Regions from separate parts of the Paenibacillus sophorae genome, predicted to be linked through region 2. Evidence: predicted binding sites of a transcription regulator. Region 2 holds the regulator's gene; each other region holds the start of a gene.
The links. The regulator Rex, encoded in region 2, represses fermentation and respiration genes when NADH is low (regulators of the CRP and FNR family bind a similar motif). The targets are predictions, from matches to a motif close to TTGTGAAATATTTCACAA.
Positions count from the first base shown of each region.

Region 1: KP014_RS01265 (formate/nitrite transporter family protein) is a predicted target of Rex. The motif match lies at 2,076-2,093, and genes of this name have one in related genera.
Region 3: adhE (bifunctional acetaldehyde-CoA/alcohol dehydrogenase) is a predicted target of Rex. The motif match lies at 2,616-2,633, and genes of this name have one in related genera.

Region 1 is NZ_CP076607.1:278,957-289,022, forward strand. It holds gene KP014_RS01260 (molybdopterin-containing oxidoreductase family protein) at 1-825, opposite strand, end outside; gene KP014_RS01265 (formate/nitrite transporter family protein) at 1,143-1,970, opposite strand; gene KP014_RS01270 (FAD-dependent oxidoreductase) at 2,252-3,616, opposite strand; gene KP014_RS01275 (formate--tetrahydrofolate ligase) at 3,978-5,612, opposite strand; gene KP014_RS01280 (hypothetical protein) at 5,742-5,915, opposite strand; gene KP014_RS01285 (YjdF family protein) at 6,020-6,430, opposite strand; gene KP014_RS01290 (LLM class flavin-dependent oxidoreductase) at 6,652-7,674, opposite strand; gene KP014_RS01295 (DUF3243 domain-containing protein) at 7,842-8,189, opposite strand; gene KP014_RS01300 (M15 family metallopeptidase) at 8,268-9,137, opposite strand; gene KP014_RS01305 (DEAD/DEAH box helicase) at 9,290-10,066, opposite strand, start outside.
Region 2 is NZ_CP076607.1:4,566,576-4,576,641, forward strand. It holds gene KP014_RS22085 (acetate/propionate family kinase) at 1-675, opposite strand, end outside; gene KP014_RS22090 (3-hydroxyacyl-CoA dehydrogenase family protein) at 672-1,544, opposite strand; gene KP014_RS22095 (AAA family ATPase) at 1,680-3,182, opposite strand; gene KP014_RS22100 (hypothetical protein) at 3,175-3,708, opposite strand; gene KP014_RS22105 (cell wall elongation regulator TseB-like domain-containing protein) at 3,955-4,473, opposite strand; gene KP014_RS22110 (amidohydrolase) at 4,583-5,881, opposite strand; gene KP014_RS22115 (redox-sensing transcriptional repressor Rex) at 5,871-6,521, opposite strand; gene dinG (ATP-dependent DNA helicase DinG) at 6,844-9,702, opposite strand; gene KP014_RS22125 (tetratricopeptide repeat protein) at 9,819-10,066, opposite strand, start outside.
Region 3 is NZ_CP076607.1:4,786,097-4,796,162, forward strand. It holds gene adhE (bifunctional acetaldehyde-CoA/alcohol dehydrogenase) at 1-2,539, opposite strand, end outside; gene KP014_RS23225 (Crp/Fnr family transcriptional regulator) at 3,605-4,321, shown strand; gene KP014_RS23230 (hypothetical protein) at 4,351-4,524, opposite strand; gene KP014_RS23235 (formate/nitrite transporter family protein) at 4,536-5,327, opposite strand; gene nirD (nitrite reductase small subunit NirD) at 5,363-5,683, opposite strand; gene nirB (nitrite reductase large subunit NirB) at 5,712-8,141, opposite strand; gene ric (iron-sulfur cluster repair di-iron protein) at 8,378-9,082, opposite strand; gene KP014_RS23255 (hypothetical protein) at 9,193-9,918, opposite strand.

The sequences.
Region 1 (10,066 bases), 1.6 Mb from region 2:
GATGCCCGTAATGGCCGCTACGGCCTCCGGCGTATACTCTTCCGCCTGCTTCCGCAGTTCTTCATGCCCCACCGTGTAAGTCTTGAGGAAACTCGCGTCCGTCATCTCGTCGCGGAATAATATATGCATGATGCCGAGCGCCAACGCCGCATCCGTCCCCGGATAGAGCGGCAGGAACCAGTCGGCCCACTGCGCCGTGCGGTTGCAGTGCACGTCGATGACAACGATCTTGGCGCCCTTCTTCCGGGCCTGCTCCGCCAGGACGACCTGATGCATGTTCGTGCTGACGATATTTCCGCCCCAGACGATGATCAGATCGGCGTTCGCGATATCCTCAGGGCTTGTCCCGCCGCTGAAGCCCATTGTATATTTCCAGCCCGCGTTTCCGGCGGCATTGCAGATTGTCTGCTCCAGACGGCTCGCTCCAAGCGCGTTAAAGAACCGGCGGTCCATGCCCTCCACACTGAGCACGCCCATATTGCCGTAGAAGCTGTACGGCAATATGCTCTCCGGGCCGTATTCCTCCGATAACTGGCGGAATTTTCCAGTTATTTCAGCAATCGCCTCATCCCAGCCGATCGGTTCGAATACGGCCTCTCCCTTGCGTCCTACCCGGCGAAGCGGAGTCGTCAGCCTTTTCGGATGATGGATACTCTCTGCTATATGCCTGACCTTGTTGCAGATGGCTCCCCTCGTAACCGGATGCTCGGGATTTCCCTCGACTTTTACAATTTTGCCGTCTTTCTTATGCACAAGAAGCCCGCAAGTGTCGGGACAATCCAGCGGGCATACCGCCGGAAATACGCCGTTCTCTAATTTTTCCATACCCGCAGCCCTCCTTATTTTCACTGCTGTTATTGTATAATCGAACGTCCCCTTGCGTAAAGGTGAATCGTGCCCGGAATAGCTGATTCGTTCCGGCAATTGCCGGGTAATAGAAAACATGAAATACTCCCTATTGATTTCGCCGTAAGCTTCGGTTTCGTTCCCCCGGACCGATAGCTGTTACGGCGAACTTTGTTTTGTCGTAATTGTCTGTCGAATACGGAAATAAAAAGGCACCGCTCCACTGGAAGACGGTACCTTTGTTTGGTTGGACATTCTTATTATTTAAAGAAGATTATTCCCGTTAACTGCGGGAATTATGCGTGTTTCTTCACACCTGCGGACGCTACACTGTCAAGCGATTGAACCGCCGCAGGGGATTTGCGCAGGTAGGCGTTCCAGTAGGCGCCCGCTACAAAGAGGGCTCCGCCTGTCAGGTTGCCGAGCCAGACCGGCACGAAATTGCCAATGTACTGTCCCCAAGAGAAATGGCCTTCGAAAATGGCCGCCGGAATAAGGAACATATTAGCGACAACGTGCTGGAATCCGATGGCGACGAAAGCCATGGTCGGGAACCAGATGCCGATAATTTTGCCGCTGAAATTGTCTGCGCCGTAGGACAGCCAGACAGCCAGCGCGACAAGCCAGTTACAACCGATACCCGAGATGAAAGCTTGCAGGAAAGTGACGTCTAGTTTATGCTCCGCCAGATCGACCAGTTTATCGAGGTAAACGCCGTCGGCGGTCAGACCGACGACATGGCCGAAGAAATATGCCACAAACAGTGCTCCCGCCAAATTGCTCAGCGTAATCAGAATCAGATTCTTAATCGTCTCTCCAAACGAAATCTTCTTGGAAAACATTGCGAGCGGTACAGCCATCATATTACCGGTCAGCAGTTCGCCCCCTGCCAGAAGCACGAGAATCAGCCCGACCGGGAACACCGCGGCCCCGATAAAGCTGGCGATGGACCCCCATTCCTTCGGCGCGCTGGCAATGACGCGAATATCAAGCAAATACCCTAGAGCGATGAACGCTCCTCCCAGAAATCCGAGGATAAGCACGGTGGCCAGAGGGTTATGAGCCTTCTTTATGCCGTTCTCCACCGTCACTTCGGCTATTTGCTGCGGTTTGTTATAAGCCATGTTACCTGTCTCCTTCTAATATTTACTTTAAATTTTTCCTTTAGGTCTCATTGTAGCGCTTCGCCCCTCACATTTACGTGATAATTATCACTTGAAGAAAACAACAAGTGAAAATTTTCACTGGTGTGTCAAAATTTAAACCGCTTCCGTAAATTGGAAGAATTATGTATACGGATACGCGTTTATTTGCTGCGAAAAATACAAAAACCGGAGCCGCTTGGGCACCGGTTTTCAAGCGATATTTTCGATAACATGTAGTTTAAATGCGGGGAATTTACCCGTTAAACTCTGACCGGCTGTTTGCTGTCCGCAGACTTCGGCAGCGCCTGAAGGCCGACGGTGTTGAGGAAATTCCAAGGCTTATTGTAATGCGGCTGGAAGAAGAAATCGATGAAGGCAAGCTGGTCGACCGTCATGCGGTTCTGAATGCAGACCGAAATCGTATTGATCGACTGGGTCAAATCCATTTTCGACATGATCTGTGCTCCCAGAATACGGCGCGTGCAGCGTTCAAAGACTACCTTGAGCTGAACCTCTTCGAAGGAAGGCATGAATTCCGGACGGTAATTGTCCTTAATCATCACCGCTTCGGCTTCGATTCCTTCATGCTTCGCGGCTGCTTCGGTCATGCCGGTTGCCGCAATGTTGTCCTCGTAAATTTTGATACCCGAAGTACCCTGAGTTCCCATATAAGGAATCGTATTATTGACCAGATTGCGGGCAACTAGTGTGCCCATGCGTACAGCATTGGTAGCCAGCGGGATATAGGCGTGTTTGCCGGTCGGGTTATAGTGAATCGCGCAGCTATCCCCGGCAGCAAAGACATCCGGAGCGCTGGTGCGCATATAATCATTCACGATAATCGCTCCGTTGCCGAGCATATCGACCTGCCCCTTCAGCAGTTCCGTGTTCGGGCGGAAACCGATGCAAAGGATGACCAGATCGGCGTTGTATTCGCCTTTATCGGTAACAATTGTCGTGACTTTGCCGTTCTCGCCTTTGAAGGAGCTTACCTTTTCGCCCAGCGCCAGTTCGATGCCGTGATCCTTTAGAGACTGTTCAATCGGATTTGTAAATTCGGCGTCGAGATATTTGCTTAGAATGCGCGTCTCCGCGTCGATCAGCGTGACCTCTTTACCGTTAAGCTGGAATGCCTCGACCAGTTCGACGCCGATATAGCCGGCTCCAACAACTGCGATATGCTTGGCGTGCTGAGCTTTTTCGATAATCGTATTGGAATGTTGGAAGTTCTTTGAGAGCACAATGTTATCAAGCTCAATTCCCTCAAGCTTCGGCATAATCGGCCAAGACCCTGTCGTTACAATCAGCTTGTCATAGGTGTCGTCGAATTCCTTGCCTGTGCTTAGGTCGCGGGCGCGCAGCGTTTTGTTCTTCGTATCAACGGAGACAACCTCATGGCGCATATTGGTCTTGACTCCAAGCTCAGCCAGCTTCTCCGGGGAAGAATAGAACAGCCCCTGCGGGTCCTTCACAACGCCTCCGACATACAGCGCAATGCCGCAGGACAGGAACGAAATGTTGTCGTTTCGCTCATACACGGTAACCTCGGCCTCCGGGTACAGCTGGGCGGTATTGACAATAGCGGCGGTTCCTGCGTGGGTACACCCGATAACAGCTACTTTCATGATTTCTTCCTCCTCCATTTTGAAAAATTCTCTTTTTTATGGAATATTAAGTGAGTGTGACTTATTTCACTTAATGCCATCATTATATTGTGATAATAATCACATTTCAATCTTTTTTCCGTTTTTTAACAAAGTGTTCACAATTTAAAATATTCAATTTCGGAAAAAGTCCGTATTAGTTTTGCCCGCTTGCCCGCACATTATGTCAGTGACAGGCTAAAGCAGCCGGTCTTTCGGTACACCGTATCTTCAAGCGATTTGCCGGCGGTAAGGAAGGAATTCAATCTTTCCGTAAAAAAACCCCCGGATTCGCTGGCGAACCCGGAGGCTGTAAATTTATTTAAAAGTTAAAAATGTTAAATTATAAAAGGCCGATCAGCGTTCCTTCCCTGTCAATCTGCACGCCCTCGGCGGCAGGCTTAGCCGGCAGTCCCGGCATCGTGACAATGCTGCCGGTAACAACAACGGCGAATCCGGCTCCCAGCGAGAGCGTTATGTCGCGAACCTGAACAGTGAAGCCCTCGGGCGCTCCAAGCAGGCGCGGCTGGTCGGAGAAGGAATAAGGCGTCTTGGCCATGCACACCTGCAGATGGCTTAAGCCGAGCCTTTCGATCAGCGCCAGACTGCGTTTGGCCGCCGGACTGAAGGCGACATCGGCGCCGTGGTATATTTCCTTGACGATTTTGCCGATCTTGGACGGGATGTCCAGTTCGTCTTTGTACAGCGGCGCATAAGCGGAAGTATCCGATCCGGACAGCAGCTTCTTGAGCGCGGTCGCCAATTCCAGACCCCCGGCGCCGCCCTCGGCCCATGCCTTGGAAATGGCGGCAGGCACATTCAGGCGCTGGCAGGCCGCCAGCACTTCCTGAATTTCCGCTTGGCTGTCGCCTTCAAAATGATTGAGGGCCACCAGCACCGGAACGCCGAATTTCCGTAAATTCTTGATATGCCGCTGCATATTGGAAAGTCCGGCGATCAGCGCGGCCCGGTTCCCGGCATACAGCTCACTCTTAGGGACACCGCCGTTATACTTCAGCGATTTCACCGTAACGACCAATACCGCCGCGGAAGGCTTAAGGCCCGACTGGCGGCATTTGATGTCCATGAATTTCTCCGCTCCAAGATCGGCGCCGAAGCCTGCTTCCGTCACGACGACTTCGCCCAGCTTCAGCGCGTAACGGGTACCGATCACACTGCTGCAGCCATGCGCGATATTGGCAAACGGTCCGCCATGCACGATTACCGGCGTTCCCTCCAGTGTCTGCACCAGATTCGGTTTAATCGCCTCTTTCAGCAGGGCGGTCATTGCGTCCACCGCTTTCAGACTGCCCGCCGTCACCGGCTGTCCTTCGCGGTCATAGCCGATCAGCATCCGGCCAAGGCGCTCCCGCAAATCAGCCAGATTATCGCACAGACACAGCACAGCCATGATTTCGGAGGCGGTGGTGATCAGAAACCCGCTCTCCCGAACCGTCCCGTTGCCGTCGCCAAGCCCTGTCACGATGCTGCGCAGACTGCGGTCGTTCATGTCCATAACCCGTTTCCATACGATCTTCTGCGGGTCCAGCCCGAGCTCATTGCCCTGGAATATATGATTGTCAATCATGGCCGACAGCAAATTATGGGCCGACGTCACCGCATGAATATCGCCCGTAAAATGCAGATTGATCTCGTCCGCCGGAACAATCTGCGCTTTTCCGCTGCCCGTAGCTCCGCCCTTCATGCCAAGACAAGGGCCAAGCGACGGTTCCCGCAGCGCAGCCACTGTCTTGACGCCTGCTCTGTTCATGGCTTGCGCCAGGCCGATCGTCGTCAGCGTCTTGCCTTCCCCCGCGGGCGTAGGGTTGATTGCGGTGACCAGCACCAGCTTGCCGTCCGGACGGCCCTTGATCTCATCCCACAGGGATGGAGCCAGCTTGGCCTTATATTTGCCGTACAACTCCAAATGATCTTCATGAATTCCCGTCTCTGCCGCAACTTCTGTAATTAACTTCATGCCAGTTACTAACCCCCTGAAACATAATATCCTAATCCTGTCCGCCAGCCATCGTATTTCATCAGCATGCCGTACATTAAGCTTCTTATTACAGGATACAAGGTCTTTGAGAAGCGTCAAGCCTTATTTTCAGGCTTTATCCCGTTCTCTAATGAACTCCATACGATGAAAAAAGCCTTCCGGAAAGGGAAGAACCATGTTCCGGAAGGCTTCGCCGCTTAACGCGCCGGTCGGCTCCGAGGCTTCATCGGCTGCACTATGCAAGGCCGCGACTGCGGCAATACGGCCGGGAGGCGGTCGCAAGGTACCCCTGCGAAATACTGGGAGAGGAAGCGTCTTATCGGCTCTCATGAGCGAAAGCGCCGCCCTTATCGTGAGCCGCATAAGGCTTCGATGCGGATGCACAATTACCGGCCGCGATGCTTGTCCTTCGCTTTCTTGCGGGCGATCTCGCGTTTGCGTTCGGCAAGCTCCTCTTTGCGGGCTTTGTTCATTCGCGATGATTCCAGCTTGCGCTTCGTAAGTTCCAGCCTGAGGGCTTCCTGGCTTAACGTGCCGCTGCCCCGGCCTCGCGATTCCCCGGCCGCTTCCCTCGCGCGCCGCTTCGGATTGCTGACGCGCAGGGCCGGCTTGGGGACGGCCACTCCGCAGGATAGACCGTCCGTTACCTCTTGAAGCCGAAAAAGGACGAATTCCCAAATTTCCTGCGCCGATGGCTCCGCGCCAAAGACGTACCGTCCGGCCTTGACGACTCCATTCTCATCGATTTCAACAATTCCGACCCAAAAAGGGTCTTCGAAAAATACCGTCAATTTCATCGGTGTTCCCCCTCTTTTCAAAAATACGAAACGAGGGACATCCCGAGGGGGAAGGTTACTGACATGGAGGTATTGGCGGCGGGCGACAGCGGATATGCATATTTCTCGCCGCATCGCTTCCATGCGTCCGGACTACCGACCGGAGCCGTGTTTTTACGTTTCCTTCCCATCTTACCTTATATTTGGCGAATTTCAACAGTGGAAAGGCGGCAGGACGGCTGTCAGCACGGAGACATACGCGGGGTCAACCCGCAGGCTTCCGCGATCAGCCGATACGACTTCAGCTTATCCGAAAAGCGGTGCATAACACTACCGATAATCACTTCCTCGCAGCCGAACCGCGCGCAGAGGTCATGCAGCTGATTTCCAATCTTTTCCGGAGAGCCGACCAGCATGGACCTGCGGTTCTCCTGGACAATATGCTTTTCGTAAGGCGTATACGGATAAGACAGTGCGTACTCCACAGAGGGGGTAGGCGCAGAGACATGCGTCTTGTCCAGCAGAACCGCCGAGAGGTCCATACTTGAGGCGAGCCGGTCCGCCTCTTCCGTCGTCTCCGCGCAGACTGCGAACACAGCGGCCATTCCTTTGGGCTTCAGCGACAGGGGGGATGGGCAGAAACGGCTGTGATAGGCCGCCATCGCCTCTTCCCCGCCGCTGAAGTTAATAAAGCGGGCGAAGGCAAATCCAGCGCCAAGCCCGGCGGCCAATAACGCGCTGTCCCTGCTTGAACCGAGCATCCAGATTTCCAGCGGTGAACTGCCGGTTGGCATAGCCTGAAGCCCCGCAAAGCGGTGATGCAGATCCGCCCCGTCATTCAGATAGGCCATCAAATCCTTGATCTGCTCGGAAAATTTGTCCGGGCCGGCCGTTCCATATTCCTGCAAGGCCCGGACGGCAAGAGCGCCTCCGCCGGCTGCCCGGCCAATCCCCAGATCAATTCTCCCGGGATATAGAGCCGCCAGCACGCGAAAATTCTCCGCAACCTTATATGCGCTGTAGTGAGGCAGCAGGATACCGCCCGAGCCGATCCGGATAGAGGAGGTAACGGCTGCCAAATGCGCGATGAGCACCTCCGGACTTGATCCGGCAAGACCGGGTGCAAAATGATGCTCGGCCACCCAGAAGCGGGAATAGCCGAGCTTTTCAGCCTCCTGAGCCAGAATGGCGGTCTGCGCAAGCGCCTCGGCTGGCGTGCTTCCCTCCGATACCGGCGACTGGTCAAGCACACTGAGCTTAATCATAGGCAGACACCCTTTCCGTGAAACAGACGACTGACTCCCATGCAAAAGGCTGCAGCCGTCTTTTCTTCAAATTCGCTCGTTTATGTATCTATAGCTTCCGGTCCATGACCTCAAAAAAACCCTCCTCGGCTAGCCGGAGAGGGTTAAACGCTTGATTCTCCTTTTTCTTAGACCCGTTCGGACAACGCCAGCTTAACAAGCATGGAGGCAAGCTTGCTGCGCTCCTCTTTGCTTCCGACCCTCCACAGCTCCAGAAGCAGCTTCTCCTCACTGTTGCGCGGTTCCTCATAGGCCGCCAGGTAGTCCGCCACCTTCTCCGCCGCCTGAGATAACTGCGCCTCGCCGAAGCCGATTTTTCTGGCCAATTGAATCCGCTTGCTTAAGTAAGTACGGAATGCGTCGAAATTGCTCAAGATTTCTTCCCTTTGTCCGGGTTCGATCCGATTGAGTGTTTCCTTCACCAGTCCGATTGCCACGCCACCGTCTTTGCTCACAACATGGTTATGCTCGGACATGTCGTTCGCCTCCTTTAGCGTTAATAGCGGTTTTACACTAATTAACCGGACCGGGTAAAGGTGAATCAAGGTCAAACCTTATTTCGATACCGGCACAGCGCTATAATATTCCTCCAGCGTAATGCCTTGTTCCGCGATAGAACGGGCGGCTTCCTTACCTACATACCGTACATGCCAAGGCTCGTACATATAACCCGTAAAGGCTTCCTTGCCTTCCGGATAACGGATGATAAAGCCATATTCCGGTGCATGCTGCGCCAGCCAGTCCGCTTCCTTCGTTCCGGCAAAACAGCTCTCCGCCGCGCATTTGCCGTCAGTGCCGGAAAGGTCGATCGCCAGGCCCGTCTGATGCTCGCTGTGTCCGGGAACGGCGCTGTAAGTTTGCGCTTTCTCCTCTCCGTCCCGCTCCGCATAGGCGTTGAACAGGCCCTGCTGCGTCTTCTCGGAGCGATAGGCGGAAACCCCCGCCAAATACACGCCGTCCTGCTTCGCACCCGCGAACATCTCCTCAAGCGCATGAGCTGCTTCCTTGCGCATCATCCGCTTTTCGATCTTTTCCTTAAATATAAAAGGAACGTCGGGATACACCAGATCGGCCGGCTTGTAGTTATCGGGCAGCCCGTACTGCTTGTTCACCATGACGCCGATGCTGTCCGGCTCCGTCGCCGCAAGCTGGGCCTCTCCCCAGCTCTGCCCCTCCGCCGGGGGGGCCGACGGGGCCGGCGACTCGCCAGCCGGCTGCGTCCCTCCGCCGCTTTGCCCCTCCGGGGGAGCGGACGGAGCGGGCGATTCACCCGGGGGCTGAGCCGCCGCACCATTAAGTGCCGGCTGATCCACAGCTGCTGCCCCGCTGCCCGTGGATCGGGCCGGCGACGTATATTTGCCTATTCCCCAGCCGACGGCGATGACGGCCAGGAACAGGAGTGGAATCCACAATTGTTTGCGCATGGTGCTTTCCTCCTTATGACCGGTATTGCTGAAGTATATCCTTATAGACAGGCCTGGGGCGGCAAATGTTGCAGCCGCCCCCAGTGCAATTCCTGCCAATCGTCGTTATTTGGGCCGCTCGTTAACGGGCCGGCACAGCCAAGCGGCCGCCCTTATCTGCCGCGGCTGCCGCCTTTGCGGCCTGCCTCACCGCTTCGCGCATTCCGTCCGCTGCCCCCCCGGCCGCCATGACCGGAGGCGGCTGTGCCGGCTCCGCCGTTCCTGCCGCCGCTGCGGGCCTGTCCGCCGCCATGCGATGGTCTGCCCTGCGACGGCCCGCCGCCAGAGGACGGCTTGCCCTGCGACGGCCCGCGTCCGCCATGCGCGGCGCGTTTGTCCGGCGCCGCGCCATCCTGGCGGCTCCGCCGTCCCCGCTCGGCGTCCCGGCTCCGGCCGCCCGCGTCCTTGCCGCGGCCGCTCGTCCGCGCGCCGCCAGCGAACGGCCCGCGCCCGGTCCGCGAGGCCTCGCGAGCTCCGCCCGCGCGGGCGCCGCCGCCCGTGCCCGTGACGAATTTGGCCTCGCCGAATTCGCCCTTCTCATAGCGGCGGCGTTCCAGCCGCTGCGAAATGCCGCGCTCGATCATCTCAAGCCCGGCGCGGTCGCGCGGAGAGGCGAAGGTGATCGCGAGCCCCTTGCCTCCCGCCCTTCCGGTCCGGCCGATACGGTGGATGTAGCTGTCCACGTCCAGCGGCATATCGTAGTTGAAGACATGGGTTACGCCTTCAACGTCCAGACCGCGGGCAGCGACGTCCGTAGCGACGAGAAGCTGAAGCTTCGCCTCCCGGAACGTCTTCATGACCGCCTCCCGCTTGTTCTGCGACAGGTCGCCGTGCAGCTCGTCGCAGTCATATCCCGCTTCCCGCAGAGCGTCGCTCAGCTTCGACACCCG
Region 2 (10,066 bases):
ATCCACCGAAACTCCGCCTTGAACGGCGGTAACGCTGGCGCCGTTGCCGATATGGCAGGTAATGATTTTGAGGTCTTCCAGCGGACGCCCGAGGTACTCGGCCGCAGCCTTGCTTACAAAATCATGGGATGTGCCATGCGCGCCATAGCGGCGGACTTTATACTTGTTGTACAGCACTCTCGGAATAGCGTACATATAAGCTTTTTCCGGCATCGTTTGATGGAAGGCGGTATCGAATACGACAACCTGAGGAACACCCGGCATATTAACTTCCGAAGCGGTAATCCCCATAACGGCCGCCGGATTATGTAGCGGCGCAAGGTCGAACAGCCGGCGGATTTCCGATTTGGCCGCCCCGTCTACCAGTGCCGATGCCTTAAAGGTCTCGCCGCCGTGAACGACGCGGTGACCGACGGCATTGATCTCTTTAATGGAGTCGATGACGCCATGTTCCTTGTCGGTCAGATTGGCCAATACTTTACGTATTGCCGTCGTATGTTCCAGAATTTCGCTTACTTCGGTAACTTCCTGTTTGCCTGTCGGCTTGTGCGTCAGGATCGAGGAATCCATACCAATGCGCTCAACCAAGCCTTTGGCCAGCACGGATTCATCTGTCATGTCATAAAGCTGATATTTCAACGAAGAAGAACCTGCGTTAATTACTAGTACTTTCATACACGGTCACCATCCTTGTCATACTTGAAGAAGCCTTCGCCCGATTTCATGCCTAGTTGTCCCGCGCGCACCATCTTTTTCAGAATGGTCGACGGGCGGTATTTCAGTTCGCCATACTCGCGGAACATGCGCTCCAGAGCGGCAAGTACCGAATCCAAGCCGAAGCGGTCAGCCATTTCAAGCGGGCCGTACTGGAACTGGTAGCCGATACGCATAGCATCGTCGATATCTTCCGGCGATGCGACGCCTTCTTGCAGAACATGCATAGCTTCATTAATGAACAGACAAATGAGGCGTGAAGTTACAAATCCCGGGGATTCGTAGATCATTACGCCTTTCTTCTCAACAACATCGTCGACAAAAGCTTTGGTATTCTCAAATGTTGAATCAGACGTCTTAAGGCCGCGTACGATTTCTACGACGTCCACCTTGGCGACTGGATAAATGAAGTGCATGCCGATAACACGTTCAGGGTACATCGTGGAGCTTGCAAGCTCCGTTAAGCTGAGCGTGGACGTGTTGCTGGCAAGAATAATATTGTTCGGACATACCTGGTCGAGCTGATTAAATACTTTCTTCTTCTCTTCCAGATCCTCAATTATGGTTTCGATGACCATATCGCAGGCACTTAGTTCCGCGAAATGTGTCACTTTTTGGATGCGGCCGAGGATAAGCTTCTTCTCCGCCTGTGTGATTGCCCATTTCTCCAGTTGTTTATCGAGACTTGTCTCGATCATGCTGTAAGAGTAGTCCAATTTTTCCGGCGTTTTCTCTACCAGCAGGACGTCCAGACCCTTGGCTGCCAACATTTCGGCAATCCCTTGTCCCATCGTGCCTCCGCCGATGACACCGATTTTCTTAAAATTCATAAAAAGCCTCCATCCTTTTAGGTATCTCTACATTTTTGTAGCACCTTTTTTTCTGTCGAAAAAAACAGCATACTCCGACATTTAATAATATCTTAGCATGCATTAAAAGTAAAAAAAAATAACCGGCATCAATAATTATGCCGGTAAAAGGACACTGTCACGAAATTGACAACGAAATTGTTCTCCGGAAAGCGCTTCTTCCTTCATCAGGATATCCAGGGAATAATCGAAAACATTTCGTTTATTTTCCAAAAGCGAACGGGTTCGCTCCATCAGTTCGTCCAAAATTTTACTATTCTCTTTCATCAGTTCTTCCGTTGTTACCATTTCCAGCTTGGCGATTCCAAGGGAAGTAAGACCGGATTTCATCATCATTTCCACAATACCGAGGGCCTGATCGAAGTCGCCTCGGGAGCCTGTGCTCCGTCCGCCGTAATACATTTCTTCGGCAGCCGCTCCGCCGAGCGCAATCATAATCTGCTCCTCAAGATAGTCTTTCGTATACAGATACTGCTCCTGCTGCGGGTTATGCCGCACATAGCCGAGCGCCTGACCGCGCGGAGTGAGGGTTACCTGACTAACGCTGCCCGGACGCAGAAGCTCGGCCATAATGGCATGTCCCAGCTCATGAATCGCTACCCGCTTCTTCTCTTCCTGGTTCGTCTCGCGGTCCGTCTTCTCGCCCATCATGACCTTGTCTATCGCCATTGCCAAATGGCGTTCCTCAACTTGGGTCAAATTATCGCGCATCATATAGATGGCGGCTTCGTTCATCACGCTTTCGAGCTGGGCTCCGGAGAAGCCGTAAGCTTCCTCCGCAATTTTATCCAAATTGACATCGGGGTGAAGCGGCTTGTTCTTGGCGTGCAGCTCAAGTATCGACTTGCGGCCTTTTTTGTCGGGCATATCGACTTGAATATGACGGTCAAAGCGCCCGGGACGCAGAAGTGCCGGATCAAGCATTTCCTTACGATTCGTAGCGGCGATCAACAGAATGCGCGGAGTTTCCGAGTTATAAATGCCGTCCATCTCGGTAAGCAGCTGGTTCAGGGTCTGATCGTACTCCCGCTGCTGCCCGCCTTCGCGCTTGCCGCCGATCACGTCGATTTCGTCGATGAAAATAATGGCACTCTCCCGGTTCTCCTTAACGGCACGGGTGCGGGCGTCCTTGAACAAATCGCGGATGCGTCCGGCGCCGACGCCGACATACATTTCTACAAACTCACTGCCGGAGGCCGCCACGAATACCGAGTTCGTGTAATGGGCCGCAGCCTTCGCCATCAGCGTCTTGCCTGTCCCGGGAGGACCGGTAAGAAGAATCCCTTTGAGCGGACGAATCCCGAACTTGCTGATTTCTTCATGCCGGATAAGAAAATCGAGCGCCTCGCGCAGTTCTTGCTTTGCGCTATCCTGGCCGCCGATTTCTTCAAACGTCAGTTTGGCCGGACCGTTCTTTTTACGCTTCTTCTCCGCACCCGCGTTAACGGCGATGCCGCCGCGCATATGGGTGATAACCAGCAGGGCGCCGACCATGGCGGCCGCGACGATAACAGGCACGATATTAATACCCAGAAAAGCCAGAAAAATCAGCAGCACCGGCACAAATCCGATCAATACTTCTTTGCTCCATTTAGGCATTGTTCCATACCCCCATCGTTTCAGGCTCGCGCGGCAAAATAATAAATTTGCTCTTTTTGCCGTCCGACAAACTCACATACACATTCTTGTCGTCTATTTCCGTTGTAACGGCAACATTCTTATACTGGGCGGACAGCTCTTTCAGCGTCTCCGGAATAACCGTATATTTGCGGCTCTCCATCGCCTCAGCTACAGAAAACAGCGCTTGATCCCAATAATCGTCCAGCTCCTGGCTCGAATGCTCCTCCACATCAAGCTTGACGGTCCGGTCTCCGATTATGGACTTGCCTTCAGAGTTTATATATTGAACCAGTTCACGAAGCTTCGTGCCCGGCTGCAAATCGAGTTTCAAAGTTACTTCATTGCGGTTAATAGAAATATGGGACTGCTTAACACCCTCATAACTGCTAACCATCTGTTCAAGCGGTTCTTGAACGGCAAACTCACGGTACAAAAACCACCCGCCGAACAGAAGCGCAGCAGACAGCAGTGCAGTCAACAATACAGGCATTAGACGAAGTTTCAAACAACGTCCTCCTCTCTAATGATGTCAAACTTTATTGCTTTCCAAGTAGCGTGCCTAGTTCCATCCGAGACCGGCATGTTTTTTGTCATGCCTCGATACAACTAGTAGTATATCATAGGTGTATATACTAGAACGAATCAAATGTGAATAATATTTAAAATTTTACCTTCTAATTTCTCCCTATCATATAAAAAAAGAACCAGCCACTCTCTCAAGGTTGTGGCTGGTTCTTCGTATTACACCTCGTTAACGGTTCGGAAGGCTGTAGCCGTCGCCGATCTGCTCACCGTCCGAGAAGCGGTAGAACCGGTAATAATAGCGGTCCCCGTCTTTATAAAAAAGCTGCCAGGCGTACTCGCCGTTATACGCTCCGGGAAGCAAACGTTCGATCTTGATACCAGGAACCTGGGCTGCGATAATCTGCCGCATTTTTTCCTCGGAGACTCCCTGAGACAGTTCTTGCGTATGCACGGCGTTCTCTCCTTGAGCCGGCTTGCCGTCAACAGTAAAACGCACCCACACCATCACATCGGAGCCGGCCTTGTTTTTGCCGGTAATCACCCAATAAATGGAGTTCTCGTCCCATACCGATTTCTGCGCTTTCTCGATCTCGGTTAGGCCCGCCCCGCTAATCGCCGCAGCTTCGGCTGCACTGCGCTCGCTCCATTGGTCCTTCAGCACGTAGGCAAAAAATTGATACAATCCGAACAGAAGGAGCAGGGCCAGAAACACCCCGTATAAAATCCATTTTCTCCTTTTTCTCAACGTGCAGCTCTCCTTCTAGGAAGAAACAATAACGCCGTCCCAAAGTGACGAGGCTCTTGTTTCCTTTGTTCCAGTAGTCGTACAGGCTGTCAGCGAAAGCTCTATAAATTTACCGATTCAGCAGTCCCTCGAATGCTTCCTGCGCCTTGCGGCGGATCGCCTCTTCGTCCAAGGTCAGGCATTCCCCGTGCTTAATGATCTGCTTGCCATCGACCCATACATGCTCTACGTCCTTCGCGCTAGCCGAGTATACCGTATGAGATATCAGGTCCGTATGCGGCAGCAGATGGGGCTGGTCGATATCGATGGCGATAAAATCGGCTTTCATTCCCGGGGCGAGCCTGCCCACTTGATTAAGGAATACAGACTTTGCGCCATACTCCGTAGCTATACGGAGGGCCTCGCCTGCGGGAACCGCCGTCGGATCACCGGACACTCCTTTATGAATCAGTGCGGCCAGGCGCATTTCCTCGAACATATCCAGGTTGTTGTTGCTTGCCGCGCCATCCGTTCCGAGCGATACCGTAACACCGGCCTTCAGCAGTTCGGGAACGCGCGCCACGCCGCTTGCCAGCTTCAGATTGCTGCCCGGATTATGCGAGACGCCAACCTGATTACGCGCAAGAATTTCGATTTCCTCATCGTTCAGATGGACGGCGTGCGCCACAAGCGACGGCCGGGTGAACATCCCGAGCTTCTCCAGATGGGCAACGGGCCGAAGGCCATAATCCGCTTCATTTTGTTCCACTTCCCGCCGTGTTTCCGACATATGCGTATGAATAGGCAGGTCAAGGTCATGCGCCGCCTGAACGAATTTCTCGATATAATCCGGAGGACAAGTATACGGCGAATGAGGCGATATCATGGCGGTAATCCGCCCGCTCGCCGCGTTATGCCATTTTTTTGCAAAAGCAACCGCTTCCGCAAGCTTCTGATTCTGCACCTCAGCCGGGCACAGCCCGATGACGCCGCGCATCAGGACTGCGCGTATTCCGGATGCTTCCGCTACCTCAGCCACCCGGTCCATATGATCATACATATCGAGAAACGTCGTTGTTCCGCCCTTTAGCATTTCCAGCACCGAGAGTGCGGTTCCCCAGTAGACATCGTCTCCGGTGAATTTCCCTTCCATTGGCCACATTTTTTCCTGAAGCCATACTTGAAGGGCCAGATCGTCTCCATAACCGCGCAGCAGCGACATCGCCGCGTGCCCATGCGTATTGACAAGCCCCGGTAGGAACAGCAGGCGGTTGCCTTCAAAGACAGGCACGTCTTCTTCAAGAACGGGCGGTTCTTCCCCTATGTACGTAATCAAATCGTTATCAATTACCATATATCCTTCAAGAACAGGCTTATCCGCGCCAGGCACGGCAAATTTTCCGTTTCGGATCATCCATTTAGTACCCATGCTCTTCTTCGTCCTTTCCTTCATGCAGATAGTAAGCCAAACTTTGCAGGTCGGTCGTAAAGTCCGCCGCATGCACGCGAATCTCGGGCGGTGTCTTCAGAATAACCGGAGCGAAATTCAGAATGGCTTCAATGCCTGCTCCAATGAGAATATCCGCTACTTTTTGCGCCTCCTGCTCGGGCACAGTAATAATGCCTATGCGAATGCCCTGCTCACGTACGGTGCTTGCAAGCTCTTCCATAGGCTGAACGGTCAACGTATTGATCTTGGTCCCGATCTTCGGCGGGTAGGAATCAAAGACGGCCGTAATTTTCATTGTGTCTTTTAGATAAATATTGTAATTGGACAGCGCCTGACCCAGATTCCCGGCTCCTACCAGAACAACATTAATCTGCTGGTCCAGCTTCAGGATGTGACGGATTTTTTCGATCAGGTAAGGTACGTCATAACCAATGCCCTTCCTGCCAAAGTCGCCAAAATAGGCCAAATCCTTGCGGATTTGCGCAGGATTTAAATCCAGTCGCTGTCCGAGTTCTTGAGAAGAAACAGTGGCGATTTCGCGTTTTTGCAGGTCGTTCAAAAAACGCAGATACACAGGCAATCTGCGCACGACGGCTTCAGATATTTTGTCCGATTTCATGAGTTCTCCTCCTACATTTTAATAGGACCCTCCCAAACCCTCCCTAAAAGGGAGGGCCCCAAGGGCTGCCGCCCTCTGGACACCCGCTAACGGCAAATTGGCGTTAGCGAAAGTTGGGCTTGGACCTTGATCAGGCGGATGAAGGATCGCTTTTCGTCCCTGACGGGACACGCTTGACAATTGGCGGAATCTACTTACAGTATAACCCGCATAAAGATTAAAATCGGCAGATCGGCCTATGTTGTACAATGGCCGATCGAATACCTTAAAAGCAAAGACAATGATTGGCCTATGTTGTACAATGGCCAATCGAGCATCCCGCTTAGGATACGCCGTCTTGCTTCAGCCATTCGGCGATGCGGGGGACCATTTGTTCCGTCGCCATATGCTCCATTTTAGGTCCCGGTAAGGAATACAGGAAATACTTTCCGTAATAAGATTCGATTACTCTGGTATCATAAACAATAACAATGCCACGATCCTGTGCGGTCCGTACAAGGCGGCCGAAGCCCTGCTTGAAACGGATGACGGCCTGAGGCACGGACAGTTTCATGAAGGGGTTCTTCTTCTGTGCCTGCAGCAGTTCGGCCTTCGCTTCCGCGAGCGGATGATTAGGCGGCTGAAAAGGCAGTCTGACGATTGCCAGACATGTTAGTGCGTCGCCGGGAATATCGACTCCTTCCCAGAAGCTGCTCGTTCCCAGCAGGACAGAAGAGGAATTCTCCTGGAACCGGCGGAGCAGCTTGCTTCGGCTGCCTCCTTCAACGCCTTGTCCCAGCACCGCTATATCCTCGGAGGCGAGTGCCTCCTTCAGAGGGTCGTATACCTGCCGGAGCATCTTATACGACGTGAACAGCACAAGCATGCGCCCGCGAGTCGTCACTGCGGCTTCAGCCAGGGAATGAACGAGCGTATCGACAAACCGGGCGTCGCCGACGGTTCCCTTCACACTTGGAAAATCCCGCGGAATGACCAGCAGCGCCTGATCCCGGTACCTAAAGGGAGAAGGAAGCAGTACGGTCGATAGCTTTCCTTCCTCCTGGGCTTCGTTTAAACCCAGATTGTCGATCATATACTGGAACGATTTATCGACGGACAAGGTTGCCGACGTCAGGACGGCGCTTTTTTTCTTATCAAAGAAAAGCTCCTTGAGCTGCGCGCTGACATCGACGGGCACGGCATACAGCTGCAGTGATTTGCTGCGGTAATTTCCATTTGCCTCCAGCCAATATACAACATTTTCGTCATTCATGCCCATAAAAAAACGTACCTGCTCGCGGATATCAGCCAAATCCTTGAATAGCCCGCCAACATCGGTTACAAGGCTGTCGGCCGAGGACTGGCCTTCCTGGTCACGCATTTCGGAAAGCATTTTATCGCCTTTGCGGATAATATCACTTAAAGACAAGTTTAGTGTACTTTCCAGTGAAACAAGCTCTTCCCAGCCTTTGGGCTTCTTGGCGGGTAGAAGACGATGCACCAATTGTCCCGCTTCTCCCGCCGCTGAGTCGGACCGTTCGGGTATCAGTGCATACAGCCTATCGCTGAGCAGATCCCACGCCTCTTTTACGGTAAGGAGGTCGGGGTACAGCCGGTCGATGATCCCGCTCCACTCGGTGGCCTGCTCACTGCCCGAGCTTTGGAGGATCTGCCGGAGAGCAGGCAGTTGGCCGGTGCGGCTGTCTTTGTACAAGCGGTTCAGCGTATGCGAGACGGTAAAATGCTTCATATGCATGCCCAGGTGCTTGCCGGCCACTTCCTCCAATTGATGCGCCTCGTCAATCACAAGGTACTCATAGGCAGGAAGCAGCTGATGGCCCGCTTTCATGTCGGCAAACAGCTTCGAGTGGTTCGTAATGACCACGTCGGCGTTGCCCGCCTCATGCTTGGCGCGATGGTAATAGCATTTGCGGAACCATGGGCAAGACCGTCCCAGGCAGGAGTCCGTGTCGCTCGCCACCGTTTCCCAGAAATCGCCGCCCCGGCCGCTTAAATTCAGCTCTTCGTCGTCGCCCGATTCGGTCTGCGTGAGCCACACAATCATTTGCGCCGATGTTAGAGTATCCTCTCTCGGGGATGCGTAATCCTTTTTATTTATTTTATGTTCAAACTTGCGCAGACACAAATAGTGTCCCCTACCCTTGAAGACAGCAGCCTTGAACGGAAAAGGAACGGCTGCGGTCAAGAGTGGAACATCGCGCTCACGGAGCTGATCTTGAAGATTGATCGTATGAGTGCTGACCATTACCTTTTGCCCCGTGCGGACGCTCTGGTAAATAGCTGGAAGCAAATAGCCTAGCGACTTGCCGGTTCCTGTTCCAGCCTCGATCAGCAGATGCCTCTCTTCTTCCAGCGCCTTGATCACTTCGCCGAACATAATTTCCTGAGCCTGCCGGCTTTCGTACTGGGGCAGGATGCTCCGCAGCCGCTCGGTAATCTCGTTCAAGTAAGCCTCAAACGACATATGCTCCACCGGATTGTCGCCGTCCTCGCGCGGAGGAGCCAGCTCCGTCCAATCGCCCACGGCTAACGCAAGCTGGCGGTAAAACTTAAGATCACCTTCGGGCTGGAAGGTTTCCAGCTCGCGCTCGCTCAGCAAGCCCTCAAAAAACCAGCTCAGATCGCTGTCTTCACCGGAAAACAGCTCGGTCAGCCGCTGCACCGTAAGCAGAGGAAGGCTGTAGAGCTCATCCAGACATTTCAGCAGTACGTGCGCTGTTGCCAGCGCATCGCTGTCCGCCTGATGCGGACGTTCATGCAGAAGTCCGAAATGGGAGCTGATGGTTCCAAGCTGATAGGAGGTGAGCGATGGAAAGCAGATTTTTACAAAATCGATCGTATCGAGAATACGGCCCTGAAACGGCAAATAACCGCACCGGTCCAGAGCGCTCTGAAGAAAATGAAAATCGAAAGCGACGTTATGCCCAACAAGCACGACATCATCCAGAAGAGGCACCAGTTCCATCATCATCTCTTCGAGTTCGGGCGCGTCCTGCACATCGCTGTCTTTAATGCCGGTTAAGCCGGTAATAAAAGGGGGTATCGGTCCTCCGGGCTTGACGTAGGAGCCGTACACACGCGAAATGGACCGGTCTTCTTCTATAATGGCAAGTCCGACCTGGATAATTTCACCTACGGACTGGGTTCCCGTCGTTTCAAAATCAAGCACGGCAAATTTCATGATGTATTCTAAACCCTTTCATTCGAGACTCTTAATCAGCATAACAGAAGTTGCGAAAAAAGGCGATGCACACCGCCGGAAAGCAGCAGCTGCATCGCACCAAATTAAACGCCCGATTATAATAGCGAAACCAGCTGAAATCCGAACTGAAGCTCGCCTCTGCCGCGCCTGCAGACCTCCAGATTGGCGTCTGGCTCAGGCAGTGCCGGATCGTATTTCAGCGCCAGCCCGAACAGTTCCTTCGCTTCATCGAACCGGCGGCCCGACGCCGCAATGCAGCCAACAGCGTTATACAAATGCGCCTTCAGCTTGCGGCTCTGAACCAGGGGCAGCATATGTTCCAAGTGAACCCGCGCCGCGGGCG
Region 3 (10,066 bases), 220 kb from region 2:
TACATTGGTCTTCGAATGCGCGGTCTGCCAGGTAGTCTACGCGGGATTCGAAATCCTTCGGATCGAAGCCCAGTTGTTGGAACGATTCTTCGATACCCAGTTTTTTGTTCATATCGCGAATTGCGTTGATCAGGCTATTGACGCCTTCTTCCGTCGTGCGAGCCGGCAGTCCCAGAATACGGGCGATTTCAGCATAGCGCTCGTCAGCCACAAAGTGGGAATATTTCGGGAACGCAGCAAACTTCGAAGGTTTCTTCGCATTGTAACGAATAACGTGCGGCATCAGGATGGCATTGGTGCGTCCATGAGCCGTGTGGTATTGACCGCCCCATTTATGCGCCAAGCTGTGGTTGATGCCCAGGAACGCGTTGGCGAATGCCATACCGGCCAGCGTCGATGCGTTGTGCATTTTCTCGCGGGCAAGCTTGTCGGCTTCCAGAGCGGATTTCTCCAGGTATTGGAATACCAGTTGGATAGCTTTGATAGCCAGACCGTCGGAGTAGTCGCTCGCCATAACGGATACATACGCTTCGATGGCATGCGTCAGTACGTCCATACCTGTATCGGCAACGGCAGTCTTCGGCAGGCTGTATACGAATTCCGGATCGATGATGGCTACGTCAGGAGTAAGCTCATAATCGGCCAGCGGATATTTCGTGTTGTTGCCAGAAGTTTTGTCGGTAATAACCGCGAAGGAGGTTACTTCCGAACCCGTACCCGAAGTTGTCGGAATTGCAACGAATTTAGCTTTATTACCCAGTTTCGGGAATTTGTAAACCCGTTTACGGATATCCAAGAATTTTTGTTTCAAGCCTTCGAAGTCAGCATCCGGATGTTCGTAGAACAGCCACATTCCCTTAGCAGCGTCCATTGGGGAACCGCCGCCTAGAGCGATGATGCAGTCAGGCTGGAATCTGTTCATCATAGCCGTGCCTTTTTCCACCGTAGTTGTCGACGGATCCGGTTCAACTTCCGAGAATACTTCGATCGCTACAGGAGTTTGGCGTTGACGCAGATAGTGTTCTACTCTTTCCACGTAGCCGAGTTTAACCATCACCGGGTCGGTGATAATTGCAACACGAGTGATTTCAGGCATTTTGGCCAGGTACTGAGTTGCACCTTTTTCGAAGTAAATTTTATCCGGTACTTTAAACCATTGCATATTCACGGTACGACGATTCACCCTTTTCACGTTGATCAAGTTAATGGCAGTAACGTTTTGGGATACCGAGTTACGTCCGTACGATCCGCAGCCCAGAGTCAGCGAAGGGATGTTCGTGTTATAGAGGTCGCCGATCGCGCCATGAGTCGAAGGCGAGTTGACGAGAATACGTCCGGTTTGCAGACGGTTCGAGAACTTCATGATTACTTCTTCGTTGTTGGAGTGGATAGCAGAGCTGTGGCCCAGACCGCCGAACTCAACAACTTGTGCCGCACGTTCGATACCTTGATCGGCATTCTTAACTTTATAGCAAGCCAGAACCGGGCTCAGCTTTTCAGCGGACAACGGGTATTTAGTACCTACGCCTTCCAGTTCGGCGATCAGGATTTTGGTGCCTGCAGGAACTTGAATTCCGCACATTTCGGCGATTTTCACAGCGGATTGACCGACGATTACCGGGTTAACCGCGCATTTTTCCACGTTCATTGCGCCGTTGGTCAGCTTGGCAGCTTCTTCTTTGTTAACAAAGTAACAGCCGTTGGCGATCAATTTCTTCTTCACTTGGTCGAAAATCGGCTCTTCGATGATGATAGCCTGCTCGGATGCACAGATCATGCCGTTGTCAAAAGTTTTGGAAAGAATGATGTCATTAACCGCTTGATCGATATTAGCGCTCTTCTCAATGAAGGCAGGCACGTTACCAGGGCCTACGCCAAGAGCCGGTTTGCCGCAGCTGTATGCCGCTTTAACCATTGCGGATCCGCCTGTTGCCAGGATCAGAGCCACGCCGTCGTTGTTCATCAATGCGTTGGTTTTGTCCATGGTCGGTTGCTCGATCCATTGGATGCAGTTCTCAGGAGCGCCTGCTTTTACTGCTGCGTCATGCAAAATTTTTGCTGCTGCGGCACTACAAGCTTGCGCGGACGGGTGGAAACCGAATATAATAGGATTACGCGTCTTAATGGAAATCAACGCTTTAAACATCGTGGTGGATGTTGGGTTGGTTACCGGAGTGATGCCCATTACGATGCCGACCGGCTCAGCAATCTTTTGGAAGCTGTCGTAAACATTATCTTCAATTACGCCTACTGTTTTGTCATACTTGATTCCGTGCCAGATATATTCCGTTGCGAAAATGTTCTTCGTGATTTTGTCTTCATAAACACCACGGCCTGTTTCTTCAACAGCCAATTTTGCCAGGTACATGTGTTTGTCCAAACCGGCCAGCGCCATAGCATGAACGATTTTGTCAACTTGTTCCTGATCGAGAGCCATGAATGCTTCTTGAGCTTTCTTCGCTTTATCCACCAGAGTCTGAATATATTCTTCAGCGGTTGGTTGTTGCACTTGGGCGGCTACTTCATTCTTAACTGCCATTTCCCTCGTCCTCCTGTCAATTTGTGTGTTGTTCTTCTCTACAAAATTGATAATATCACATCATGTGCAACTTGTATAGTGAAATCTTTCACAAAGTACAAAAATTTTTTTCTTCTATTATAAAACCGCTTACACTAAAGAACTTTATTAGGGCCATCCTTCCTATATCTGCTTTTTTCTATGCTCATTACTCTCAGGATAACAATCGTTTTATAGAAGAAATCAATGCCTTTATCCGGAAATTGCATAGGTTGTCGCTTGTTAGTAGAACTATCTATGCTATTATTCCTAATTTTAAATTAAAACTGAGGAATTCTAGAAAAAGAAGCATTCGTGCTCCAACACGCCACCGATCCGGGATGCTTCAAACCATTCTGGATAAAATCCCGTTAAAAATAACTTCTTCATATAGTATGTATCAATCGTCCACAAGTATAACGGAAAGGCACGCAGCTGTTCAACAAACATGCTGCTCTGAATAATGGGATTCTGAATCATGCGGCCGGCTGCCGAGAAGCCACAGCATCCTCTCATATGAAAGAAAAGTAAATCACCGATTAGTTCCACACATTGATTCACGAGATACCCAACCTAAATTAACGCACTCCGTAAAAAAATCACTGAGCGATATTATGCCGCGTGCAGCCAAATTCGAAATGCTATTTCTATATGAAAAAGCATGGGCGTAAACGTATAGGTCTCCCAATTTGAATGGAACGCGTTCAGCATTCATCATAGACTCTATGCGTTAGTGTACATTGCCCTGACCAGGCGATGTCAGCTCTTAAAAAGTTGTGTCTTAAATCACATTCTACTTGCCTAAGGCTTAACCATGTTTTATATTAAGAAAAGCTATTTTCCCCCGTCTCGGGTAACGGATAACAGCGTTCATTGAAAAAACCTATTAGAAATCACACTAAAAATCACGCTTTTGAAGTGAAAATAATCACAATGTTGAAAATTAGACACTTTTTCCGTGATTTTTCCACCCACAATGAAGAATTTCATTGTATAATTAATTTAAAATTTATTGAAAAACTGAGGGAATAAAGGGGGATATCGATTATGAAAGATCATACGAATGTTATCGAAGCCCACGGAAACACTAACTGTTTCTCCGAACAAAACTTTAACAGACTGCTGGTAACGATGAAGGAACGGTTAGTTCCGGAAGGCTCTCATTTATTCTGGGAAGGCGACTACTCGGATAAACTGTTTTATCTCAAACGCGGACGCGTCAAGCTCACCAAGTCCACGGATGAAGGCAAGGAACTCATACTTTATATGTATCAAGCTGGCGACATGGTCGGTCAAGCCGATCCTTTCTTCAGCACGAAGCACAGCTTCACCGCCGAAGTGATCGAGGAAAGCGAGGTCGGTGTGATTGAACACAAAGATCTGGAAATTCTGATCTGCCAGCACTGTGATTTTGCCATCGACTTTATGAAATGGATGGGCATTCATCACCGCCTGACGCAGACTAAGTTCCGCGACCTGATGATGTACGGCAAACCGGGCGCGCTCTGCTCCACGCTGATACGTCTGAGCAACACCTACGGCGAGAAGAACGGCGACGCCATTCTGATTAACAAAAAAATTACGCATACCGACTTGTCCAACATGATTGGCGCGACACGCGAGAGTGTTAACCGCATGCTTAGCGATCTGCGCAAAAAAGACGCCGTAGAATACGAGAACGGCATGATTGTTATAAAAAATATTGAGATGCTGCAGGACATTTGCCACTGTGAGCTGTGTCCTAACGAGATTTGCCGAATCTAACATCCCCACTATTTTACCCTATTCCTTCCTCAGTGAAACATAAATTGTTCGTGTTTTTTGACCCTTTGATTTTCGTGGTCAGGGCGCCCTGTTTGGGCGCTTTTTTTCTTCTGTTTCAGAAACAATATTTTCATATAGCTTTGCTCGGTAAAAAAATAAACGGCAAGCCTCCAATCACCCGGAGACTTGCCGTTCTTTCTCATACACTTGAATCCTATTGCTTGCTGCGGACGGAACGGACGGGTGAAATAACCCAGTAAGCCATGCCGACGAATACGCCGCCGCCGATCATGTTGCCCAGCGTGACCGGGATCATGTTATGCAGCCAACCGGCCAAGCTGACGGTCTCCGGATGGTTCGGCAGCAGCAGCGCCACGCTCATCAGTGTCATGTTCGCCACACTGTGCTCGTAGCCGCTGGCGATGAAGGCAAGCAGGCACCACCAGATCAGCACCAGCTTGGCGCCTTCGCTCTTCACCCGGGACGACATCCAGATCGCCAGACAGACCAGCCAGTTACACAGAATGCCGCGGAAGAACAATTCGGAAATAGGCAGGCTCATCTTTTTGGCTGCCGCTGCAAAGATTAGATGATCAGGGGAAGCGGCCTTGAAGAGTCCCGTTCCTTGCACCAGCCAGGCCAGCAGCAGCGCGCCGGCAAGGTTGCCTAGAAAGACGATAATCCAGTTCTTGATCGTATCCCACACGCTTGTTCTGCCTGCGAGGGTGCTGGCGGTAAAGAACATGTTATTTCCGGTAAACAGCTCCGAACCGGCAAAGATGACCAGCGTCAGCGCGATGCCGAAGGTTGCTCCCATTACGAGCGGCTGGAAAGGCGACTTGGCCGCTGCCAGAGGCGCCCCCAAAGTAAAGATCAGGATGATGCCGATACCGACATAAGCGCCGGCAAGCAGCGCCGCCAATGCATAACGCGGCAAGCTTTCATTCATTTTGTCGCGTTTGGCAACCGCCGCTTCAATAATATTTTCCACACTTTGCGTAAACATGCCCCTAACACCCCATTATTTTCTCTATAATATCCTTAAATTGCGATAACCACAGTGTCTCCATCAACCTGAACGGGATAAGCCGCCGCCTGTCCCTTGTCGGGCGCTTGAACCTCGCCGGTGCGTAAATCGATTTTCCAATCGTACAGCGGGTCGTACAAGTAGTATCCGGATACGATTCCCTCGGCCAGAGGGCCGCCTTTCGGATGGGGACTACGATTCTCCAGAGCGTAGAACTCGTCCCCCGAAGTGCGGAACACGGCCAGCTCCTTGCCTTCGATAACGATCACACGGCCGATTTGCTTCAGATATTCTTCCACCTTGCCTGCGGCATAGGGTTTTCTTGCTGCTTCCATTGCCCTCTCTCCTTTTTCCCGGATTGATTTAACGGATCTCCGTCGCTTCAAACAGCGCGGAGCGTGTCGCGCCGTCGATCAGCATTTTTTTCCACGGATCTTGAACCTGGGTCAAGGCGAAGTCGATGCGATGCGCAAGCGCCTTGCGCTCCTCTTCGTTGTCCAGAATGGCAGTCTTGATATGCTCCAGCCCTATTCGTTCCACCCATTCAGATGTTCTTTCCAGGTAATTACCGGTTTCACGGTAGTACTGCATAACGGCGGAGCAGATCCCCACCAGTTCTTCGTCCGTCTTCACTTTGCAGAAAGAATCTGCTATCCGCGGCTTGATGCCGCCGTTGCCGCCGATGAACACTTCCCAGCCTCCATCGTTGCCGACAATGCCGATGTCCTTCGTGCAGGATTCCGCGCAGTTCCGCGGGCAGCCGTTCACGGCCATTTTAAATTTGGCGGGGAAATCAAGCCGTTCATACTTCCGCTCCAGCAGCGCTCCCATGCTCATCGAATCCTGAGTGCCGAACCGGCAGAACTGGGAGCCTACGCAGGTCTTGACCGTCCGCAGCGATTTGGCATAAGCATAGCCGGAAGGCATGTCCAGCTCCTCCCATACTTTGGGCACATCCTCTTTCTTGATGCCGATCAGATCCAGACGCTGTCCGCCGGTTACTTTGACGACTTTGACATCATACTTGATGGAGACATCGGCAATTCGCTTCAGATCTTCCGGAGTGGTCACCCCGCCGTACATCCGCGGAACGACTGTGAATGTGCCGTCTTTCTGAATGTTCGCGCTCATCCGTTCGTTGACGAAGCGGGATTCCTTCTCGTCTTCATGCGTATCCGGATAGATCATGCCCAGATAATAGTTGACCGCCGGACGGCATTTCGAGCAGCCCTCTTCCTGTTTCCATCCAAGGACGTTCATAACCTCTTTGGTCGTTGTCAGTCCTTTGGCCCGGATTTGTGCCACAATTTCATCCCGGCTGAGCGTCGTACAGCTGCAAATCCCGGTCTTCGCGCTCTGCTCGAAGCCGTCGCCGAGCACGTACTGCAGAATCTGTTCCACGACCGGCTTACAGCCTCCGCAGGATCGTGTAGCGCCGGTGCAGGCCTTGATTTCGTCCACGGTTGTGAAGCCGTTATCGGTGATGGCGTCCACAATCGCCTTCTTGGTCACACCATTGCAGCCGCAGACGATTTCCTCGTCAGACATGCTTTCGACGGACGCCGTCTTCTTGGCCCCGCCTCCGCCACAGCAGCCGGTGCCCATAACGTCCGCATAAATGTCGTCGGTCATCACTGCGCCCTGCTTCACCAGTTTCTGCAGGCTGCCGGATTCCGTCACATCGCCGAACAGAACGGCGCCGACAATGATGTTGTCCCTCAGCAAAATTTTCTTGTAGGTTCTCTTCCAGTCATCTTTGGCGGAAATAACCGTGTGCTCCGGAGTATCGATGAATTCCCCGGCAGAGAAGACGTCGACGCCGGAAATCTTCAGCTTGGTCGAGACGACCGAACCTTCATAAGGCTTGGTTTCCACGCCGCATAAATGCTTCGCGAGTACGGTGCCCTGCTCGAACAGCGGGGCTACCAGGCCGTAGCAGACGCCGCGGTGCTCGGTGCATTCGCCGACGGAATACACGTCCGCAAGCGACGTTTGTAAGTAGTCGTTCACCACGATGCCCCGGTTCACTTCAATACCGCTGGCCTTCGCCACCGACACATTCGGCTTGATGCCGACAGCCATAACGACAAACTGCGCTTCCAGCTCCGTACCGTCGATAAAGCGCAGACCGCTTACCCGCTCATCGCCGGTCAGCTCCACCGTCTGCTTGCCCATGGCGAACTTGACGCCCTGTCGTTCCAGTTCCGCTTTCAGCATCGAAGCAGCGGTATGGTCCAACTGGCGCTCCATCAGGTCTTCCATCAGATGGACGACCGTTACGTCCATGCCAAGGTTCACGAGCCCTTTCGCCGCTTCGAGGCCGAGCAATCCGCCGCCGATGACAGCCGCTTTGCCATACTGCTTCGCGGCTTCCAGCATCGCTTCACAGTCGGCGATGTCGCGGAAGCCGACGACGCCTTCCCTACCGCTGCCAGGGATTGGTAGAATGAACGAATTGGAACCCGTTGCGATAATGACTTTATCGTAATCAACGGTCAAACCGTTCTCCGTAATAACCTGCCGCTTGTCTCCGTCGATACGGGCTACCGTCGTTCCCGTATGCAGAGTAATTCCATTATCCTTGTACCAGCTCCAGTCGTTCAGGATAATATCGTCCACTGTTTTGCTTCCTTCAAGGACGTAAGACAGCATAATACGGTTGTAGTTCGGATGAGGCTCGCTGCCGAAGACAGTGATGTCGTATGCGCCGCCAAGCTTCAAAATCTGTTCGATGGTACCGACACCTGCCATGCCGTTGCCGATCAGTACTAATTTTTCTCGAATCGATGTCATTGTCAGGTCCTCCTCAAAGCTTTGATTGTCTTCTCTTGTATCTTTATACCGGAATTATACATTTTACATTTTTGTGCCGCGTGACTGCAGTCACATCAATAGTGAAAGATTTCACACTAACTTGTAACAACTTTTAACGCTTCCCCTATTGACAAACCGCTCATTTTAGTCAACCAAAACAGCCGATTCTCCTGAAACAATCACGTCTCGGAAAATCGGCTGCTATAAAAAATCAATTATTGATATCGCGGGAACAGAATATTGTTCTCCAGATGTACATGCTCAAAGGTCATGCCTTCTAGTTCTTCCAGCCGCGCATAAGTCAGACGGTAGGTCGTGCAGGCATGCTCAGGGGGAGTGAAGTCGCTGGTGACGGCTCGAAGCTGTCTCAGAAGGTTCCCCGCAGCGTCATGCTCCTCTTCCAAATTATGAAGAGCCCCCCGCAGCGCGGATAAAGATTCTGCGTCCCCCTTTTGCTCGTAGGCAAGAATACTCGGGAAATCCTGCGCTTCTTCTTTCGCCGTGTGCTCCAGCAATTCATCCTTCAACTGGTTGAACAGGCGGTACAGCTCGGCCAGATGTGGAGAGTCTCCGCCGTGCACATGAAACACTTTGGCAACATTCTGTCCGATCAGCGGAAGCTCTTCGCGCAGATAACGGTGATGTTTGCTTACAATATGGCCGATCAGCGCTTCGGACGATGCTTCGTTCCAGACTGTATCTTCCTCAAGAACAGGATACTGCTCCACCAGCTTGTACAAATCGCCGAGGACGGCGCCCGCATCTAAACCGCGCTCGTCCGCTGCCGACCGAAGCGGCCTCACGCCGCCGCAGCAGAAATCGATTTTGTTTGCCTTGAAGTAGTCCGCTGCTTTTGGGAACTGCAGCACAATATCTCTTACCATCGTATCACTATTGAATAAGGGTTGTTTTATGCTCATTATGGCTCCTCCTCAGGGGTGCTTTTTATCTACTTTTACACCTTAACCCCGGAGAGAGAGCTTCCGTGTGATTGGAATCACGGCAAATCCATCAACATATTGAACAGATCTTATTGCACATAGGCTTCCATGTAAGTGCGCTTGCCCGCAGCGTCCTTCAAGTAAGGCCCAAGTCCGGCAAATTGGGTCTGATTGACATACACGCCGGTCATCCATCTTCCTTCCGTCAAACCGCCATCCCATTGGAGCACAAGGTCAGGAGCGGCGATCCACTCCTGAAAGACGCGGACCTCCATGTCCGTGTATGCTTTGCAGGGCTTTTTAAGCTCCCGAAAACGGACGTCATTGACATAGGTGGGCACAAAATAGGCCGATATCGTCTCCAGATCATCACCATCAAGAAATGCCTCGGCGCCAAGAAAAGGATGAAGCATCAGCGTTTTTTCAAATAAAGACCAAATAACCGCCTGAAGAATCAGGCTTTGTCTTCTGCCGTTATGAAACGTGTAGGTACGCCGCTGATCCGATACATCCGTACTGCTTTCCGATTCGCCCTTTTCCAAACAGTGTCTCTCACAACCGATGCATTTCCAGCCCGAGGGCCCTTGAATCCATTTCTGAAACACCGTGCCGCCGTCGCCGTTACCTTTGTATAGAGAAGAAATTATGCTGTAAGGCACTGCAAACGTAGCGTCCCATAACGAGGCAGGCATGTGGCTGTGCAGCATGAACAGCGTCTTATCATAAATAAGCTGCACTTTAACGGATGCGCTTTCCAGCTCGGCGACATCCTTTTTTCCATAACCTATCTCCCGCGAGAGCAGGGTGGTCTTCATCTTGCTCGCCTCCCTCAATTTGCCCCGCATGGCGGGGGAATTTATAAAGGAATGAATTCAGGTGTGTACAGCAATCCGAAAGACATAGCCGTTACGTCACGATGTGTAAAGGCGGTTTGACACAGCATTTTAGTAAGCGCTTCCAACA